Regions from separate parts of the Streptomyces sp. 12E genome, predicted to be linked through region 2. Evidence: predicted binding sites of a transcription regulator. Region 2 holds the regulator's gene; each other region holds the start of a gene.
The links. The regulator HrcA, encoded in region 2, represses chaperone genes, less so after heat shock. The targets are predictions, from matches to a motif close to TTNGCACTCNGNNNNNCNGAGTGCNAA.
Positions count from the first base shown of each region.

Region 1: a site for HrcA is predicted at 3,363-3,389, ahead of groL (chaperonin GroEL). Genes of this name have one in related genera too.
Region 3: a site for HrcA is predicted at 2,884-2,910, ahead of groES (co-chaperone GroES). Genes of this name have one in related genera too.

Region 1 covers NZ_JBVNCJ010000001.1:3,312,722-3,318,518, reverse strand. Annotated here, with positions in the region: gene ACZ8ZB_RS15320 (glucosyl-3-phosphoglycerate synthase) at 1-591, opposite strand, end outside; SAM riboswitch class I at 725-881, shown strand; gene thrC (threonine synthase) at 900-2,207, shown strand; gene ACZ8ZB_RS15310 (ubiquitin-like small modifier protein 1) at 2,317-2,592, shown strand; gene ACZ8ZB_RS15305 (cold-shock protein) at 3,022-3,225, shown strand; gene groL (chaperonin GroEL) at 3,553-5,175, shown strand; gene ACZ8ZB_RS15295 (hypothetical protein) at 5,258-5,614, opposite strand; gene ACZ8ZB_RS15290 (NADH:flavin oxidoreductase) at 5,770-5,797, shown strand, end outside.
Region 2 covers NZ_JBVNCJ010000001.1:2,416,744-2,422,540, reverse strand. Annotated here, with positions in the region: gene ACZ8ZB_RS11405 (DUF3097 domain-containing protein) at 1-555, opposite strand, end outside; gene ACZ8ZB_RS11400 (MBL fold metallo-hydrolase) at 590-1,318, opposite strand; gene hrcA (heat-inducible transcriptional repressor HrcA) at 1,490-2,506, shown strand; gene dnaJ (molecular chaperone DnaJ) at 2,506-3,642, shown strand; gene ACZ8ZB_RS11385 (nitronate monooxygenase) at 3,977-5,050, shown strand; gene ACZ8ZB_RS11380 (16S rRNA (uracil(1498)-N(3))-methyltransferase) at 5,047-5,787, shown strand.
Region 3 covers NZ_JBVNCJ010000001.1:4,418,326-4,424,122, forward strand. Annotated here, with positions in the region: gene ACZ8ZB_RS20625 (THUMP-like domain-containing protein) at 1-969, opposite strand, end outside; gene ACZ8ZB_RS20630 (polysaccharide deacetylase family protein) at 1,105-1,983, shown strand; partial or broken gene ACZ8ZB_RS20635 (polysaccharide deacetylase family protein) at 1,980-2,690, shown strand; gene groES (co-chaperone GroES) at 3,057-3,365, shown strand; gene groL (chaperonin GroEL) at 3,517-5,142, shown strand; gene ACZ8ZB_RS20650 (pectate lyase) at 5,222-5,797, opposite strand, start outside.

The DNA of each region.
Region 1 (5,797 bases), 900 kb from region 2:
GCCGCCCAGCGGCTGGACGAAGCCGGCCAGCTGGGGCCAGTGCATGTTCAGCAGCGGGCGGGCCATCAGCTCCGTGACCCGGCCGCCCTGGCCGGCCGCGGTGCCGAGCGGGCGGTCGTACATGGCCTTGACCAGCTGCACGTCCGGCTCGGTGAGCAGCGGGCCGACGATGCCGGAGACGAAGTCGGAGGAGAACTCCCTGAGGTCCGCGTCGACGAAGCACACGATGTCACCGCGTGTGACGAGCAGCGACCGCCACAGCACCTCGCCCTTGCCGGGCACGGCCGGGATGCGGGGGAGGATCACGTCGCGGTGGACGACGCGGGCGCCCGCCGCCGCGGCCACCTCCGACGTGCGGTCGGTCGATCCGGAGTCCACGACCACGACCTCGTCGACGAGCGGCACCCGCCGCACCAGATCCCGGCGGATCACCGTGACGATGTCACCGACCGTCGCTTCCTCGTTGAGGGCGGGCAGTACCACGCTCACCGTCCGGCCCGTGGCGCGCTTGGCGGCCAGGAGCTGGTGCAGCGGCCGGTCGGTCACCGACCAGGAACGCTCGCCCAACCAGCGCTCGACTTCTTCCAGCACGGTCAGCGGCTCCTCACTTGTGATCCATCTCGCGGTTCGGACGACTATCTCAAACGCCCCGCTCGTCGGTTACAGTCTTGAACAGCGCGGAAGCCCACCGCAGGCCGGGGGTGTCGCGCGGACAACTGAACACCGCTCATCCAGAGGGGCAGAGGGACACGGCCCGATGAAGCCCCGGCAACCCTCCAGCCGGTTCTCGTAGATCACTGTTGATCTTTTCCGCGAGGCTCCCGGCTAGGGAAGGTGCCAAATCCGTCTCACGGCGAGATGCGTCGTGAGGAAGATGAGGAGAAAGGGCCTCGCCTCACATGGCTGTGCACACTGTTGCAACCACCACCGATTCCACCGTAGGCGCATCCGCCTCTTCCGTCGACTTGGGCCCCGCCGCCGCGCTCTCCTGCCGCGAATGCGGGCACCGGGTCCCCCTGGGCCCCGTCTTCGCCTGCGAGGAGTGTTTCGGCCCGCTGGAGATCGCGTACGACTTCTCGGCCCACGACACCGAGGAGCTCCGCAAGCGGATCGAAGCGGGCCCCGCGAACATCTGGCGCTACGCGCCGTTGCTGCCCGTGCCGGCGGACGTGGCGACCAAGCCGAACCTGAACCCCGGCTGGACCAAGCTCGTCCAGGCCGACAACCTCGCGCGTGAGCTGGGCGTCGACGCCGGCAAGCTGTTCGTCAAGGACGACTCGGGCAACCCGACGCACTCCTTCAAGGACCGCGTCGTCGCCCAGGCCATCGAGGCCGCCCGCGCCTTCGGCTTCACCACCCTCTCCTGCTCCTCCACCGGCAACCTCGCCGGCGCCGTCGGCGCCGCCGCGGCCCGGGCGGGCTTCCGGTCCTGCGTGTTCATCCCGCACGACCTGGAGCAGGGCAAGGTCGTCATGGCCGCCGTCTACGGCGGCGAGCTCGTCGGCATCGAGGGCAACTACGACGACGTGAACCGCTTCTGCTCCGAGCTGATCGGCGACCCGGCCGGCGAGGGCTGGGGCTTCGTCAACGTCAACCTGCGGCCGTACTACGCGGAGGGGTCCAAGACCCTCGCGTACGAGATCTGCGAGCAGCTCGGCTGGCGGCTGCCGGACCAGATCGTGATCCCGATCGCCTCCGGCTCGCAGCTCACGAAGATCGACAAGGGGCTGCAGGAGCTGATCAGGCTCGGCCTGGTCGAGGACAAGCCGTACAAGATCTTCGGTGCGCAGGCGGAGGGCTGCTCGCCGGTGTCCACCGCGTACAAGGCGGGGCACGACGTCGTACGTCCGCAGAAGCCGGACACGATCGCCAAGTCGCTGGCGATCGGCAACCCGGCGGACGGGCCGTACGTCCTGGACATCGCGCGTCGCACGGGCGGTGCGGTGGAGGACGTGGACGACGGGCGGATCGTCGAGGCGATCAAGCTGCTCGCGCGCACGGAGGGGATCTTCGCGGAGACCGCGGGGGGCGTGACCGTGGGGGTCACCAGGAAGCTCCTCGAGAGCGGGGCGCTCGACCCGTCCCTGACCACGGTCGTGCTCAACACGGGTGACGGTCTGAAGACGTTGGACGCGGTGGCCGGCACGGGGCTGACCGCGACGATCCGTCCGAGCCTCGAGTCGTTCCGCGAGGCCGGGCTCGTCTGAGTCGTTTCGTCCGCGGGCCGCCTGTGGCCGACCGCGCCCACGCGGCGGCAGCCGCATGTCAAACACAGCCCCGCGCCCCCAGGGGCGTCACCTGACCGGAGGTCTTGTCGTGAGCGTCACCGTTCGTATCCCCACCATCCTGCGCACCTACACCGGTGGGCAGGCCGAGGTGAGCGCCGAGGGCGCCACCCTCGGCGAGGTCATCCAGGACCTGGAGAAGAACCACACCGGTATCGCCGCCCGGGTGCTGGACGACCAGGGCAAGCTGCGGCGGTTCGTCAACGTCTACGTGAACGACGACGACGTGCGGTTCGAGCAGGGGCTCGAGACGGCCACCCCGGACGGGGCCGGCGTGTCCATCATCCCGGCGGTGGCCGGCGGCTGATCATTACCGTCGGTAACGACGGTTGCCGAGCGTTCGGCGCACTGCCCCCTCCGTGAGAGAAGCGGAGGGGGCAATTCCATGAGATTGGGCGCGGTAGAGTTGGGGAACGCGCTCCCGATCCACCGATCGGGAACACTGAATTCCTGCCGCGGGCCGACTGGATATGGCCAAAGTGCGCGCCCCCTTCGCGGCATTTTACCCCTTTATGCGGCCCGACTTGCCCTGGATTCAGGCGAATTCTCGCCACACTCCGGACCGGCGTCGTCCAGATTTCTCGTCCGACTGACCTGTTGCAGACGGCAGTTGGACAGATACATTCAGCCGCGGTCGACGCGTTCCGGCGCACGCCCCCAACCGTTGGGGGGTGAGGTCTGACCCGGATCCGCGAAGTGTGGATCTGTGCAAGGGCCAGTAATAGGGGAGTTAGGCATGGCTCAGGGCACCGTCAAGTGGTTCAACGCGGAGAAGGGGTACGGCTTCATCGCGGTCGACGGTGGTGCGGATGTTTTCGTCCACTACAGCGCGATCCAGATGGACGGCTACCGCACCCTCGAAGAAGGCCAGCGGGTCGAGTTCGAGATCTCGCAGGGTCAGAAGGGCCCGCAGGCCGACATGGTTCGTCTCAGCGCCTGAACGCGCTACCTGCCGCAAGCATCTTCTGCCGACGAAGGGCCCGCGACCTCCCGGGGTTGCGGGCCCTTCGCCATGCCCGCGTACGGCCGAACGGTGTTCGCGCGCGGCTGAGCGAGCCCCGCGACTCTCCGAAGGCGCTTGCACTCGCATGGGTCGAGTGCTAATCATTGGCGTTAGCACTCTGAAGGTGAGAGTGACAACGAAGGACCGGGTCGGTGAGGCCCGCGGGCCGTGTGGGGCAAGGAACCACGGGGTCGGCGAGCCGTCCGTCGCGGGCGCGGGCGCGGTCCGAAGGAATCACCCCCAGTCCTGGAGGGACCACTTCACATGGCCAAGATCATCGCGTTCGACGAGGAGGCGCGGCGCGGCCTCGAGCGCGGCATGAACCAGCTCGCGGACGCCGTCAAGGTGACGCTCGGCCCCAAGGGCCGCAACGTCGTCCTCGAGAAGAAGTGGGGCGCCCCCACGATCACCAACGATGGCGTGTCCATCGCCAAGGAGATCGAGCTCGAGGACCCGTACGAGAAGATCGGCGCCGAGCTGGTCAAGGAAGTCGCCAAGAAGACGGACGACGTCGCCGGCGACGGTACGACCACCGCGACCGTTCTCGCCCAGGCCCTGGTCAGGGAGGGCCTGCGCAACGTCGCCGCCGGCGCCAACCCGATGGCTCTGAAGCGCGGCATCGAGAAGGCCGTCGAGGCCGTCTCCGGCGCCCTGCTGGAGCAGGCGAAGGATGTCGAGACCAAGGAGCAGATCGCCTCCACGGCCTCCATCTCCGCCGCCGACACCCAGATCGGCGAGCTCATCGCCGAGGCCATGGACAAGGTCGGCAAGGAAGGCGTCATCACCGTCGAGGAGTCCCAGACCTTCGGTCTGGAGCTGGAGCTCACCGAGGGTATGCGCTTCGACAAGGGCTACATCTCGGCGTACTTCGCCACCGACATGGAGCGTATGGAGGCCGTCCTCGACGACCCGTACATCCTGATCGCCAACTCCAAGATCTCCAACGTCAAGGACCTGCTCCCGCTCCTGGAGAAGGTCATGCAGTCGGGCAAGCCGCTGCTGATCATCGCCGAGGACGTCGAGGGCGAGGCCCTGTCGACCCTGGTCGTCAACAAGATCCGCGGCACCTTCAAGTCCGTCGCCGTCAAGGCCCCGGGCTTCGGCGACCGCCGCAAGGCCATGCTCGGCGACATCGCCATCCTCACGGGCGGCGAGGTCATCTCCGAGGAGGTCGGCCTCAAGCTGGAGAACGCGACGCTCGACCTGCTGGGCAAGGCCCGCAAGGTCGTCATCACCAAGGACGAGACCACCATCGTCGACGGTGCCGGCTCGGCCGACCAGGTCCAGGGCCGCGTGAACCAGATCCGCGCCGAGATCGAGAACAGCGACTCGGACTACGACCGCGAGAAGCTGCAGGAGCGCCTGGCGAAGCTCGCCGGCGGTGTCGCGGTCATCAAGGCCGGCGCCGCCACCGAGGTGGAGCTCAAGGAGCGCAAGCACCGCATCGAGGACGCCGTCCGCAACGCGAAGGCCGCCGTCGAGGAGGGCATCGTCGCCGGTGGTGGCGTGGCCCTGCTGCAGGCCTCCCAGGTCTTCGAGAAGCTGGAGCTCGAGGGTGACGAGGCGACCGGCGCCCAGGCCGTGAAGCTCGCGCTCGAGGCCCCGCTGAAGCAGATCGCCGTCAACGCCGGCCTCGAGGGCGGCGTCGTGGTGGAGAAGGTGCGCAACCTGACCCCGGGCCACGGCCTGAACGCCGCGACCGGCGAGTACGTCGACCTGGTCAAGGAAGGCATCATCGACCCGGCGAAGGTGACCCGTTCCGCGCTGCAGAACGCCGCCTCCATCGCCGCGCTGTTCCTCACCACCGAGGCCGTCATCGCCGACAAGCCGGAGAAGGCCGCGGCCCCGGCCGGCGGCGGCATGCCGGGCGGTGACATGGACTTCTGATCCTTCCGGGGATCGGACCCGTCCGTCACGTACCGAGGGCGGCGCACCCTGCTACCGGCAGGGGGCGCCGCCCTCGGGCGTTTCAGGCGGCGCACCACGGCACACGGCAGGTGTGCGGCGCCGCGCCCTGCGGGCACAGGCCCCGCAGCACCGCCTTGCGGACCGCCCGCCAGGTCCGCAGCGAGCACACCAGGCGCACCCGCAGCTCGACCGGTTCCCGTGCGCCGGCGCTCCGCCCCGGGTTCTCCCAGGCCCATTGCTCCGCCAGGTGGTCGTAGAGGCCGGCGGTCGTCGTGCCGCTTCCCGGCGGGGTGCGCAGGACGGTCCGCCCGACGAGCCGGGCACCGTGTGCCGCCACGGCCCCGTCGACGAGTGAGCCGGCCCACGCCAGCCCCTCCTCGTCCGCGTACAGGCCGAAGCGCAGGAGACGTGTCCTCATCGGGCGACCGTATCCGGCGCGAGAGGAGGCGCTCCGTGACCGGGGTCACATCCGAGCGCCGGGGGGAATGCCCCTCGCCCCCGCCCGGTTGATGCTGAGCGTGCATTTAATGCATGTACACATACTTTCAGGTACGCGAAGCAGAGGAGCCCCACGTGACCGTCACCTCCCCGGACACCGCCG
Region 2 (5,797 bases):
CAGCGCGTGCTCGCTCGTCACCGCCTCGGCGATCCGCCACTCCTTCGAGCCCGGGACCAGGTGGTCCACCAGGACGCCCAGCCGCGCGTCCGGCCCCGGCGCGAAGGACTCGACGACCGACGGCAGATCGTCGACGCCCTCCAGGTACTCCACCACCACGCCCTCGACGCGCAGGTCGTCGCCCCACACCTTCTCGACCAGCTCCGCGTCGTGCCGCCCCTCCACGTAGATGCGCCCCGCGCGGGCCACCCGCGCCCGCGCGCCGGGAACGGCCACCGAACCGGACGCCGTACGGGTGGGGCGCGCCGGACCGGCGGGCGGCCGCACCAGCGTCACCACGCGGCCCTCCAGCAGGAAGCCCCGCGGCTCCAGCGGGAACACCCGGTGCTTCCCGAAGCGGTCCTCCAGGGTCACCGTGCCCGCCTCGCAGCGGATCACCGCGCCGCAGAAGCCGCTGCCGGGTTCCTCCACCACCAGGCCGGGCTCGGCCGCGACCTCGGGGACGGGCTGCGGTTTCTTCCACGGAGGGGTCAGATCGGCGGAGTACTGGCGCATTCTGACGACGATACGAGGATCCCGCCCGCCGTGATCAGTCCGACACGCCGAAACGGGCCGCCAGGGCGTCGCGCTGGGCCCGGACGAACGCCGCGTCCACCACCGCGCCGTGGCCGGGGACGTACCGGGCGCCCTCGCCGCCCAGCTCCAGCAACCGGTCCAGGGCGGCCGGCCAGCGGGACGGTACGGCGTCGGGACCGGCCTGCGGCTCGCCCGACTCCTCGACCAGGTCGCCGCAGAACACCACCTCCGGGTCGCCGGGGACCAGTACCGCGAGGTCATGGGAGGTGTGCCCGGGGCCCACGTTCGCCAGCAGCACCCGCAGGCCGCCGCCCAGGTCGAGCGTCCGCTCGCCGCTCACCGCGTGCCGGGGCGGGACCAGCGCGTCCACGGCCTCCTCGGCCACCCGCGCGTCCAGCCCGTGGCGCACCGCGTCCGCGCGCAGCTCCTCACGTCCGCGGCCCGTCAGCACGGTGTCCGCGCCCACCGCGCCGAACACCTCCGCGCCCGCGAACGCCGCCGCCCCGAGGACGTGGTCGAAGTGGGGGTGGGTGAGCGCGAGATGCGTCACACGGCGACCGGTGAGCGCCTGCACCTCCGTCCGCAACCGTGCGCCCTCGCCCGGACCGGAACCCGCGTCGACGAGCAGCACGCCGTCCGGGCCCACGACGAGCCCCACCGTGCAGTCCCACACCGGCAGTCGGCGCCGTCCCACCCCGGCGGCCACTTGCTCCCATCCCGGCTCTTCCCAAGTCACGGTCATACCGGGACGCTATCGGGGGACGGCGCCGTCCGGCGCGACGGCGAGGGGACCGGCCTTGCCCGGGGTGCACCCCCCGGCCGTACACTGGGCGGGGAAGTCTGGCACTCGTGCACGAAGAGTGCCAGGCGGACAGGGAAGGTACCGCGCGGAAGGCTTCTGGAGGTGTGCGCGATGCTCAGTGAACGCAGGCTCCAGGTGCTGCGCGCCATCGTTCAGGACTACGTGGGCACCGAGGAGCCCGTCGGCTCCAAGGCGCTCACCGAGCGGCACAACCTCGGCGTCTCCCCGGCCACCGTGCGCAACGACATGGCGGCCCTGGAGGACGAGGGCTTCATCGCCCAGCCGCACACCAGCGCCGGGCGCATCCCCACCGACAAGGGCTACCGCCTGTTCGTCGACAAGCTCGCCGGCGTCAAGCCCATGAGCCCGCCCGAGCGGCGGGCCATCCAGAACTTCCTCGACGGCGCCGTCGACCTCGACGACGTGGTGGCCAGGACCGTGCGGCTGCTCGCGCAGCTGACCCGGCAGGTCGCCGTCGTGCAGTACCCGTCGCTGACCCGCTCCACCGTGCGGCACGTGGAACTGCTGGCCCTCGCCCCCGCGCGGCTGATGCTGGTGCTGATCACGGACACCGGCCGGGTGGAGCAGCGCGTGGTCGACTGCCCGGCGCCGTTCGGCGAGTCCTCCCTGGCGGACCTGCGGGCCCGCCTGAACAGCCGGGTCACGGGCCGTCGGTTCACCGATGTGCCCAGCCTGGTGGAGGACCTCCCCGAGGCGTTCGAGGCGGAGGACCGCGGTACGGTCTCGACGGTGCTCTCCACTCTCCTGGAGACGCTCGTCGAGGAGAACGAGGAGCGGCTGATGATCGGCGGCACCGCCAATCTCACCCGCTTCGGACATGACTTCCCCCTCACGATCCGGCCTGTCCTGGAGGCGCTCGAGGAGCAGGTCGTGCTCCTCAAGTTGCTTGGTGAGGCGGGGGATTCGGGCATGACCGTGCGCATCGGGCACGAGAACGCCTACGAGGGACTCAACTCCACGTCCGTCGTGTCGGTGGGCTACGGTTCGGGCGGCGAGGCGGTTGCCAAGCTCGGCGTGGTCGGACCGACCCGCATGGACTATCCGGGAACGATGGGAGCGGTACGCGCAGTGGCACGGTACGTCGGACAGATCCTGGCGGAGTCGTAGTGGCCACGGACTACTACGCCGTACTCGGCGTGCGCCGCGACGCGTCGCAGGAGGAGATCAAGAAGGCCTTCCGGCGGCTCGCCCGCGAGCTGCACCCGGACGTCAATCCTGATCCGAAGACGCAGGAGCGGTTCAAGGAGATCAACGCCGCCTACGAGGTGCTGTCGGACCCGCAGAAGAAGCAGGTCTACGACCTCGGCGGCGACCCCCTCTCGCAGGCCGGCGGCGGTGGCGCGGGCGGCTTCGGGGCGGGTGGCTTCGGCAACTTCTCCGACATCATGGACGCGTTCTTCGGCACGGCGTCGCAGCGCGGGCCGCGCTCGCGCACCCGCCGGGGCCAGGACGCGATGATCCGCATCGACGTCGAGCTCGACGAGGCCGCGTTCGGCACGACCAAGGACATCCAGGTCGACACGGCCGTCGTCTGCACGACGTGCAGCGGCGAGGGCGCCGCTCCGGGCACCACCGCGCAGACCTGTGACATGTGCCGGGGCCGAGGTGAGGTCTCGCAGGTCACGCGGTCCTTCCTGGGCCAGGTCATGACCTCCCGCCCCTGCCCGCAGTGCCAGGGCTTCGGCACCGTCGTCCCCACCCCGTGCCCGGAGTGCGCGGGCGACGGCCGGATCCGTTCCCGGCGCACCCTCACGGTCAAGATCCCGGCCGGTGTCGACAACGGCACCCGGATCCAGCTGGCCGGCGAGGGCGAGGTCGGGCCCGGCGGCGGCCCCGCCGGTGACCTGTACGTGGAGATCCACGAGCTCCCGCACACGCAGTTCCAGCGGCGCGGCGACGACCTGCACTGCACGGTCACCCTCCCGATGACGGCGGCGGCCCTCGGCACCAAGGTGCCGCTGGAGACGCTGGACGGCATGGAGGAGGTCGACATCCGGCCCGGTACCCAGTCCGGCCAGTCGATCCCGCTGCACGGCCGGGGCGTCACGCACCTGCGCGGCGGCGGCCGGGGCGACCTCGTCGTCCACGTCGAGGTCCAGACCCCGACCAAGCTCGACCCCGAACAGGAACGCCTCCTCCGGGAGCTGGCCAAGCTGCGGGGCGAGGAACGGCCCACGGGACAGTTCCAGCCCGGTCAGCAGGGGTTGTTCTCGCGGTTGAAGGACGCGTTCAACGGGCGTTGACCGGTCGGCGCCGGGCGGTTGGTGTGCTGCCGGGGGTCCGGGGGTGGTCCCCCGGGCGGGCACGGTCAGCCCGGTCAGCAGGGGTTGTTCTCGCGGTTGAAGGACGCGTTCAACGGGCGTTGACCGGTCGGTGCCGGGCGGTTGGTGTGCTGCCGGGGGTCCGGGGGTGGTCCCCCGGGCGGGCACGGTCAGCCCGGCCGGCAGGGGTTGTTCTCGCGGTTGAAGGACGCGTTCGACGGGCGTTGACCGGTCGGCGCCGCCCTGTCGAAAAGCGGCTTATGCCAAGAGGAAGGGTGGATTCGGAGTTGGTCGGAGGACGTGACAACATGCCGTCATGCCCTCCGTGCTGACCGATATCTGCCCGCACCCGATCGTGCAGGCGCCGATGGCGGGCGGTGTCGCCGTGCCGCAGCTCGCCGCCGCAGTGTCCGAGGCGGGCGGACTCGGTTTCCTGGCCGCCGGGTACAAGACCGCGGACGGGATGTACCAGGAGATCAAGCAGGTGCGGGGGCTGACCTCCCGCCCCTTCGGCGTCAACCTCTTCCTGCCGCAGCCGGAGACGGCCGACCCCGCCGCCGTCGACGTCTACGCCCACCAACTGGCCGGTGAGGCCTCCTGGTACGAGACCGCGCTCGGCGACCCCGACAGCGGCCGCGACGACGGCTACGACGCCAAACTCGCCGTGCTGCTGGACAACCCGGTGCCGGTGGTGTCGTTCCACTTCGGCGTGCCGGCCCGCGAGGTCCTGGAGTCGCTGCGCCGCGCCGGCACGTTCACGCTGGTCACCGCCACGACCGCGGAGGAGGCCCGGGCCGTGGAGCGGGCCGGCGCGGACGCGGTGATCGCGCAGGGCGTGGAGGCCGGCGGCCACCAGGGCGCCCACCGCGACGACCCGGAGGCGGACGGCTCGGGCGTCGGACTGCTCTCCCTCGTCGCCCAGGTCCGGGAGTCGGTCGGCATCCCGGTGGTCGCCGCCGGCGGCATCATGCGCGGCGGCCAGATCGCCGCCGTCCTCGCGGCCGGCGCCGCCGCGGCCCAGCTCGGCACGGCCTTCGTCGCCGCCCACGAGTCCGGCGCGCACGCCCTGCACAAACAGGCCCTCACCGACCCCCTGTACGTCCGCACCGAGCTGACCCGCGCCTTCTCGGGCCGGCCGGCCCGCGCCCTGGTCAACCGCTTCCTGCGCGAGCACGGCCCGTACGCGCCCGCCGCCTACCCGGACGTCCACCACCTCACCGCGCCCCTGCGCAAGGCCGCCGCCAGGGCCGGCGACGCGCAGGGCCTGGCGCTGTGGGCGGGCCAGGGCCACCGGATGGCCCGCGAGCTGCCCGCCGGGCAGCTGGTGGAGGTGCTGGCCGCCGAACTGGCCGCCGCCCGGACGGCGCTGTCGACGGGAGGCGCCCGATGACCGCGCCGGTGTTCGTCGTCGACCACCTCGACACGGGCGGCGGGGGCCGTTACGTGCTCGACGGTCCCGAGGGGCGGCACGCCGTCTCCGTGAAGCGGCTGCGGGCGGGTGAGGACGTCGTCCTCACCGACGGCGCGGGCCGCTGGGCGGACTGCGTGGTGCTCGGCACCGAGGGCAAGGACCGCCTGATCGTCCGCATGGACGCGGTGGCCGAGGAGCCCCCGGAGGAACCCCGGCTCACCGTCGTCCAGGCCCTGCCCAAGGGCGACCGGGGCGAGGTGGCCGTGGAGACGATGACCGAGGTCGGCGTCGACACGGTCGTGCCGTGGGCGGCGGCGCGCTGCATCACCCAGTGGAAGGGCGAGCGGGGGGCGAAGTCCCTCGCCAAGTGGCGGGCGACGGCCCGGGAGGCCGGCAAGCAGTCGCGCCGGGTGCGCTTCCCGCGGGTCGCGGACGCGGCGACGAGCAGGCAGGTTGCGTCACTTCTCGCCGAAGCGGAGTTCGCCGCCGTGCTCCACGAGAGCGGCACGGAACCCCTGGCGAGTGCCGAACTCCCCGCCTCCGGTGACATCGTGCTGGTCGTCGGGCCCGAAGGCGGTGTCGCTCCGGAGGAGTTGGCGCTCTTCGAGGAGGCCGGTGCGCGGGCCTACCGGCTGGGGCGCAGTGTGCTGCGTACCTCCACCGCCGGTACGGCCGCGGCGGCGCTGCTGCTCGGACGCACGGGGCGTTGGTCCTGACCTGAGGGTT
Region 3 (5,797 bases), 2.0 Mb from region 2:
CCGGTCGGTGAGCTCGTAGGCGGTGGCGTACGGCGTCGGGCGGTGCTCGTCGGCGGTGACGTAGGCGATGGTCGGGTCGATGAGCCCGCCGTCGAGTTCCGCGGCGACCTCGGCGACGAGGTGCGACCGGACGACGGCGCCGTCGGGCTCGTACAGGTACCGGCCGGGCGGGCGGACCGCGGGGTCGGGCAGCCCGCGGGAGAGGAGGGTGCGCGGACCGGGGAGGAGGGTCGCGCGGACCGCCGCCTCCTGCCCGGCGCCGAACCACAGCACCGCCTCCTTCACGTCCCCGCCGTCCGAGATCCACTCGGCCTCCGCGTCGGCGGGGACGGCCTCGTGCGGGATGCCCGGCGCGACCTTCAGCGCGGCGGCGCGCGGTGCCGTGCGGGCCGCCTCGACCGCCCAGGACAGCGGGGGCGAGTACGCCTCGGGGTCGAAGATCCGGCCCCGCCCGCCGCGCCGGGCCGGATCGACGAACACGGCGTCATGGCCGGCCGTGTCCACCTCCGTCACGTCCGCCTGCCGCACCTCGATCAGGTCGGAGAGCCCCAGTGCGTCGGCGTTCGCCCGCGCGGCCGCCGCGGTGAGCGGATCCCGGTCCACCGCCAGCACCCGGATCCCGGCACGGGCCAGCGCGATCGCGTCCCCGCCGATCCCGCAGCACAGGTCGGCCACGGAGGCCACACCGAGCTCCCGGAACCGCCGTGCCCGGTACGCCGCCACGCTCGCCCGCGTCGACTGCTCCACCCCGTTCGGCGTGAAGAACATCCGCCGTGCGTCCTCCGCCCCGAACTTGGCCGCCGCACGCTGCCGCAGCCGCGCCTGGCCCAGCGCCGCCGACACCAGGTCGGCGGGGTGTTCGCGGCGCAGCCGGGTCGCGACGGCGAGTTCACGGGCCGGATCGGTGTCGCGCACCTCGTCGAGGAGGGCGCGGCCTTCGGGGGTGAGGAGGGGGGCGAGGTCGTTCACCGGGTCATTGTGGGCCAGTCGGTGGACCGTGTGCCTCCGGTCGCGGTGTCGGGCCGGATCGCCGGTGGCGGACTGCGAGGATCCGGCACCATGCGAGCAGTAGGACAAAACGATAAAAGGCGGCCATTCGGCGGTGTGCGGATCGGCCTCGCGGTACTCGCTCTCGCCTCCATCGCCGCCGGCTGCGGACCGGGCGGCGGCGCCCCGGCCGAACCGGCGGGCGGCCAGCAGCCCCTGCAGGCGCCCCCGGCCCGCGCGCTCGACGCCTACGCCACCAAGCTGCGCGCGGCGCACGCCGCCAGGGTCGCCGCCGCGAGACGCTGGGGGCTGAAGCGGGTGCCGCTGACCGCTCCGCCGCCCCCGGCGAAGAAGCCCCGGATCACCACCCGCGACGGCTTCGAGGTCGACGGCCACCGGCGGCTGGAACTCCCCCCGGTCTTCACCACCGTCCCCACCGACGAGAAGATCCTCTTCCTCACCATCGACGACGGCGCCGAGAAGGACCCGGCGTTCCTGCGGATGATGAGCGAGCTGAAGGTCCCGTACAGCGCCTTCCTCAGCGACTACCTGGTCAAGGAGGACTACGGCTACTTCGAGGAGATGCGGGACCGGGGCGTGGCCCTGCACAACCACACCCTCCGCCACCCCTACCTGCCGGCCCTGTCCTACGCCCGCCAGAAGCGTGAGATCTGCGGCATGCAGGAGGTCATCGAGGAGCGCTACGGCGAGCGCCCCGTCCTCTTCCGCCCGCCCTACGGAAACTACGACAAGGCCACCCTGCGCGCCGCCAAGGCCTGCGGGATCACCCACGTCCCCCTCTGGAACGAGGAGGTCTTCGTCGACCGCTGGGAGTACCGCGAGTGGGACCGCGCACTGCACCCCGGCGACATCGTCCTCAGCCACTTCCGGGGCCGCGGGGACTGGAAGGGCACGATGCCGGACATGATCCGCCGCTTCCTGGACAAGGCCACGGCGGAGGGGTACGCGGTGGCCCGCCTGGAGGACTACCTGTGAGGGGCCGTCTCCTGGCGGGCGCCGTCGCCCTGCTGGCCGTGATCGCCGGATGCGGTCCGCCGGGCGGGACGGGGGACGGCGCGGGCCGGTCGCCCGGAGCCGGCCCGGCGCCGGGGACCGGCGCCCTCCCGCCCGTCGTCGACCGCGTCCCGACCCGTGACCGGGTCGTCTTCCTCACCTACGACGACGGCGCCGAACGCGACCCCCGCTTCGTCGAGCTGGTGCGCGAGCGCCGGCTCCCCGTCAGCCTGTTCCTCACGGACAGCGTGGCGGGCCCCGGGTACGCCCACTTCGCCCGGCTGCGCTCGGTCGGTGCGAGCCTGCAGAACCACACCCTCGACCACCCCGCCCTGCGCGGCCTGCCCTACGCCGGCCAGCGCGCCGAGATCTGCGGCCAGCAGCGCAAGCTCGCGTCCCGCTTCGGCGTCCGCCCCCGCCTCTTCCGCCCGCCCTACGGCACGTACGACACCACCACCCTGCGGGCCGCCGCGGACTGCGGCATCGCGGCGGTGGTGCTGTGGAGGGTGACCCTGGAACCCGACGGCCACCTCACCTACACCGACGGCCCCCGCCGCCTGGAACCCGGCGACATCATCGCCGTACCGTCGGGCGAGGCCCCGTCGCTGACCCTGACGGAACGGACGACCCGGCTGCTGGACGAACTGGCGGAGCGGGGACTGGGGGTGGGGAGACTGGAGGACCACGTCGGACCCCGTCGACCCGCCGACGGCAACCGGCGGGCGCCGCTCACCTTCCAGCCCGTCCGGCGATCGAGGACGAGGTCGTCCGGGCCGAAGCGGGGGGCCGGGGCGGCAGCCCCCGGTGACGGTCACCGCGACACCGCCGGCTGCACGACCCGGTGCCGAAAAGGAACCCGCCCCCGCGACGCGCCGCGGGCAATTGGCACTCCGCTTGACCGAGTGCTAATCGCAGTCATAGTCTCAGTTCTGGCACTCCCCCCTGGAGAGTGCCAAACACGCGACGGGCAGGTCCGGCACCCGCGACGACGGATCCACCTGGTCGCCACCTCAGACAGTTAACCCCGTGAGATCTCCGAAGGGGGAGGTCGGATCGTGACGACCGCCAGCTCCAAGGTTGCCATCAAGCCGCTCGAGGACCGCATCGTGGTCCAGCCGCTCGACGCCGAGCAGACCACGGCTTCGGGCCTGGTCATTCCGGACACCGCCAAGGAGAAGCCCCAGGAGGGCGTCGTCCTGGCCATCGGTCCGGGCCGCATCGAGGACGGCAAGCGCGTCGAGCTCGACGTGAAGGTCGGCGACGTCGTTCTGTACAGCAAGTACGGCGGCACCGAGGTCAAGTACAACGGCGAGGAGTACCTCGTCCTCTCGGCCCGCGACGTCCTCGCGATCGTCGAGAAGTAAGGGGAACCCGGGGGTCACCCCCGGACGACCCGACCTCGAAGCAAGCACTTTTTGCTCGAACCACTGCGCCCCTGGCCCCAGCATCCGATAAGAAGCCGGGCGCCCGGGGCGCAGTGATTTCACCCAGATTTCCGAGAGGGCTCCCGCTGCCATGGCGAAGATCCTGAAGTTCGACGAGGACGCCCGTCGCGCCCTCGAGCGCGGCGTCAACAAGCTTGCCGACACGGTGAAGGTGACGATCGGCCCGAAGGGCCGCAACGTCGTCATCGACAAGAAGTTCGGCGCCCCCACCATCACCAACGACGGTGTCACGATCGCCCGCGAGGTCGAGATCGAGGACCCGTACGAGAACCTCGGCGCGCAGCTGGTGAAGGAGGTGGCGACCAAGACCAACGACATCGCGGGTGACGGCACCACCACCGCCACCGTGCTGGCCCAGGCGCTGGTCCGCGAGGGCCTGAAGAACGTCGCCGCCGGCGCCTCCCCGGCGCTGCTGAAGAAGGGCATCGACGCGGCCGTCGCCGCGGTCTCCGAGGACCTGCTCGCCTCGGCCCGCCCGATCGACGAGAAGTCCGACATCGCCGCCGTCGCCGCGCTGTCCGCCCAGGACCAGCAGGTCGGCGAGCTCATCGCCGAGGCGATGGACAAGGTCGGCAAGGACGGTGTCATCACCGTCGAGGAGTCCAACACCTTCGGTCTGGAGCTGGACTTCACCGAGGGCATGGCCTTCGACAAGGGCTACCTGTCGCCGTACTTCGTGACGGACCAGGAGCGCATGGAGGCCGTCCTCGACGAGCCCCAGATCCTCATCACCCAGGGCAAGATCTCCTCCATCGCGGAGCTGCTGCCGCTGCTGGAGAAGGTCATCCAGGCCAACGCCTCCAAGCCGCTGCTGATCATCGCCGAGGACGTCGAGGGCGAGGCCCTGTCGACCCTGGTCGTCAACAAGATCCGCGGCACCTTCAACGCGGTCGCCGTGAAGGCCCCCGGCTTCGGTGACCGCCGCAAGGCGATGCTGCAGGACATGGCCGTCCTCACCGGCGCCACGGTCGTCTCCGAGGAGGTCGGCCTCAAGCTCGACCAGGTCGGCCTGGACGTGCTCGGCTCCGCCCGCCGCGTCACCGTCACCAAGGACGACACCACGATCGTCGACGGTGCCGGGAACAAGGAGGACGTGCAGGGCCGCGTCGGCCAGATCAAGGCCGAGATCGAGACCACCGACTCCGACTGGGACCGCGAGAAGCTCCAGGAGCGCCTCGCGAAGCTGGCCGGCGGCGTGTGCGTCATCAAGGTCGGCGCCGCCACCGAGGTGGAGCTGAAGGAGAAGAAGCACCGTCTGGAGGACGCCATCTCCGCGACCCGCGCCGCGGTCGAGGAGGGCATCGTCTCCGGTGGTGGCTCCGCGCTGGTCCACGCCGTCAAGGTCCTCGAGGGCAACCTCGACAAGACCGGCGACGAGGCCACCGGTGTCTCCGTGGTCCGCAAGGCCGCCGTCGAGCCGCTGCGCTGGATCGCCGAGAACGCCGGCCTCGAGGGCTACGTCATCGTCTCCAAGGTCGCCGAGCTCGAGAAGGGCAACGGCTACAACGCCGCCACCGGCGAGTACGGCGACCTGGTCAAGGCCGGCGTCATCGACCCGGTCAAGGTGACCCGCTCCGCCCTGGAGAACGCCGCCTCCATCGCCTCCCTGCTGCTGACGACCGAGACCCTGGTCGTCGAGAAGAAGGAAGAGGAAGAGCCGGCCGCCGCCGGTCACGGCCACGGCCACGCCCACTGAGCGACCCGCTCGCAGCACGACGAGGGCCCGGCGCCGCTGTTCTCCAGCGGCGCCGGGCCCTCGCCCGTGGGGCGCCCCTCTACTTGTAGGTCACGTCGGAGTCCTTGTAGACGCAGGCCTTGCCGTCGGGGCCGCTGCCGAGCTTGGTCGGCTCGTCACCGCTGTCGTTGCCCTCGAAGCGCTCGCAGACGGCGATCTTCCTCTTGCTGTCGCCGACGATCGTCACGTCCGAGAGGGTCGCGGTGTCACCGTAGTTGGCGTTGACCCCGGCGAGGACCTTGCCGGGGCTCGTGACCAGGACGTTGTCGATCACGACGTGGCGCTGGTACTGGGTCCCGCAGTTGCCGCACGAGCGGTAGAGCTTGCCGAAGTCGGACACCTGGAAGTTCCTGACCGTCAGGGTGCCGGCGCCGTTGTGCTGGAAGACCTTGTCGTCGGCCTTGCGGGCACCGCCGCCGTCGACGACGTAGGTGGCCGAGGAGGACTTGCCCTTGAAGCTGGCGGCGTCCTCGCCGACGTCCTCCCACCACACGTTGACCAGGGTGCAGCTGCCCGAGCAGTGCACGCCGTCGGCGGCGGGCGTACCCAGGATCACGTTCTTCAGCGTCGCGCCGTCGGCGAGCTTGAACAGCGGGTCCTGGCCCTCGTCCTGGCC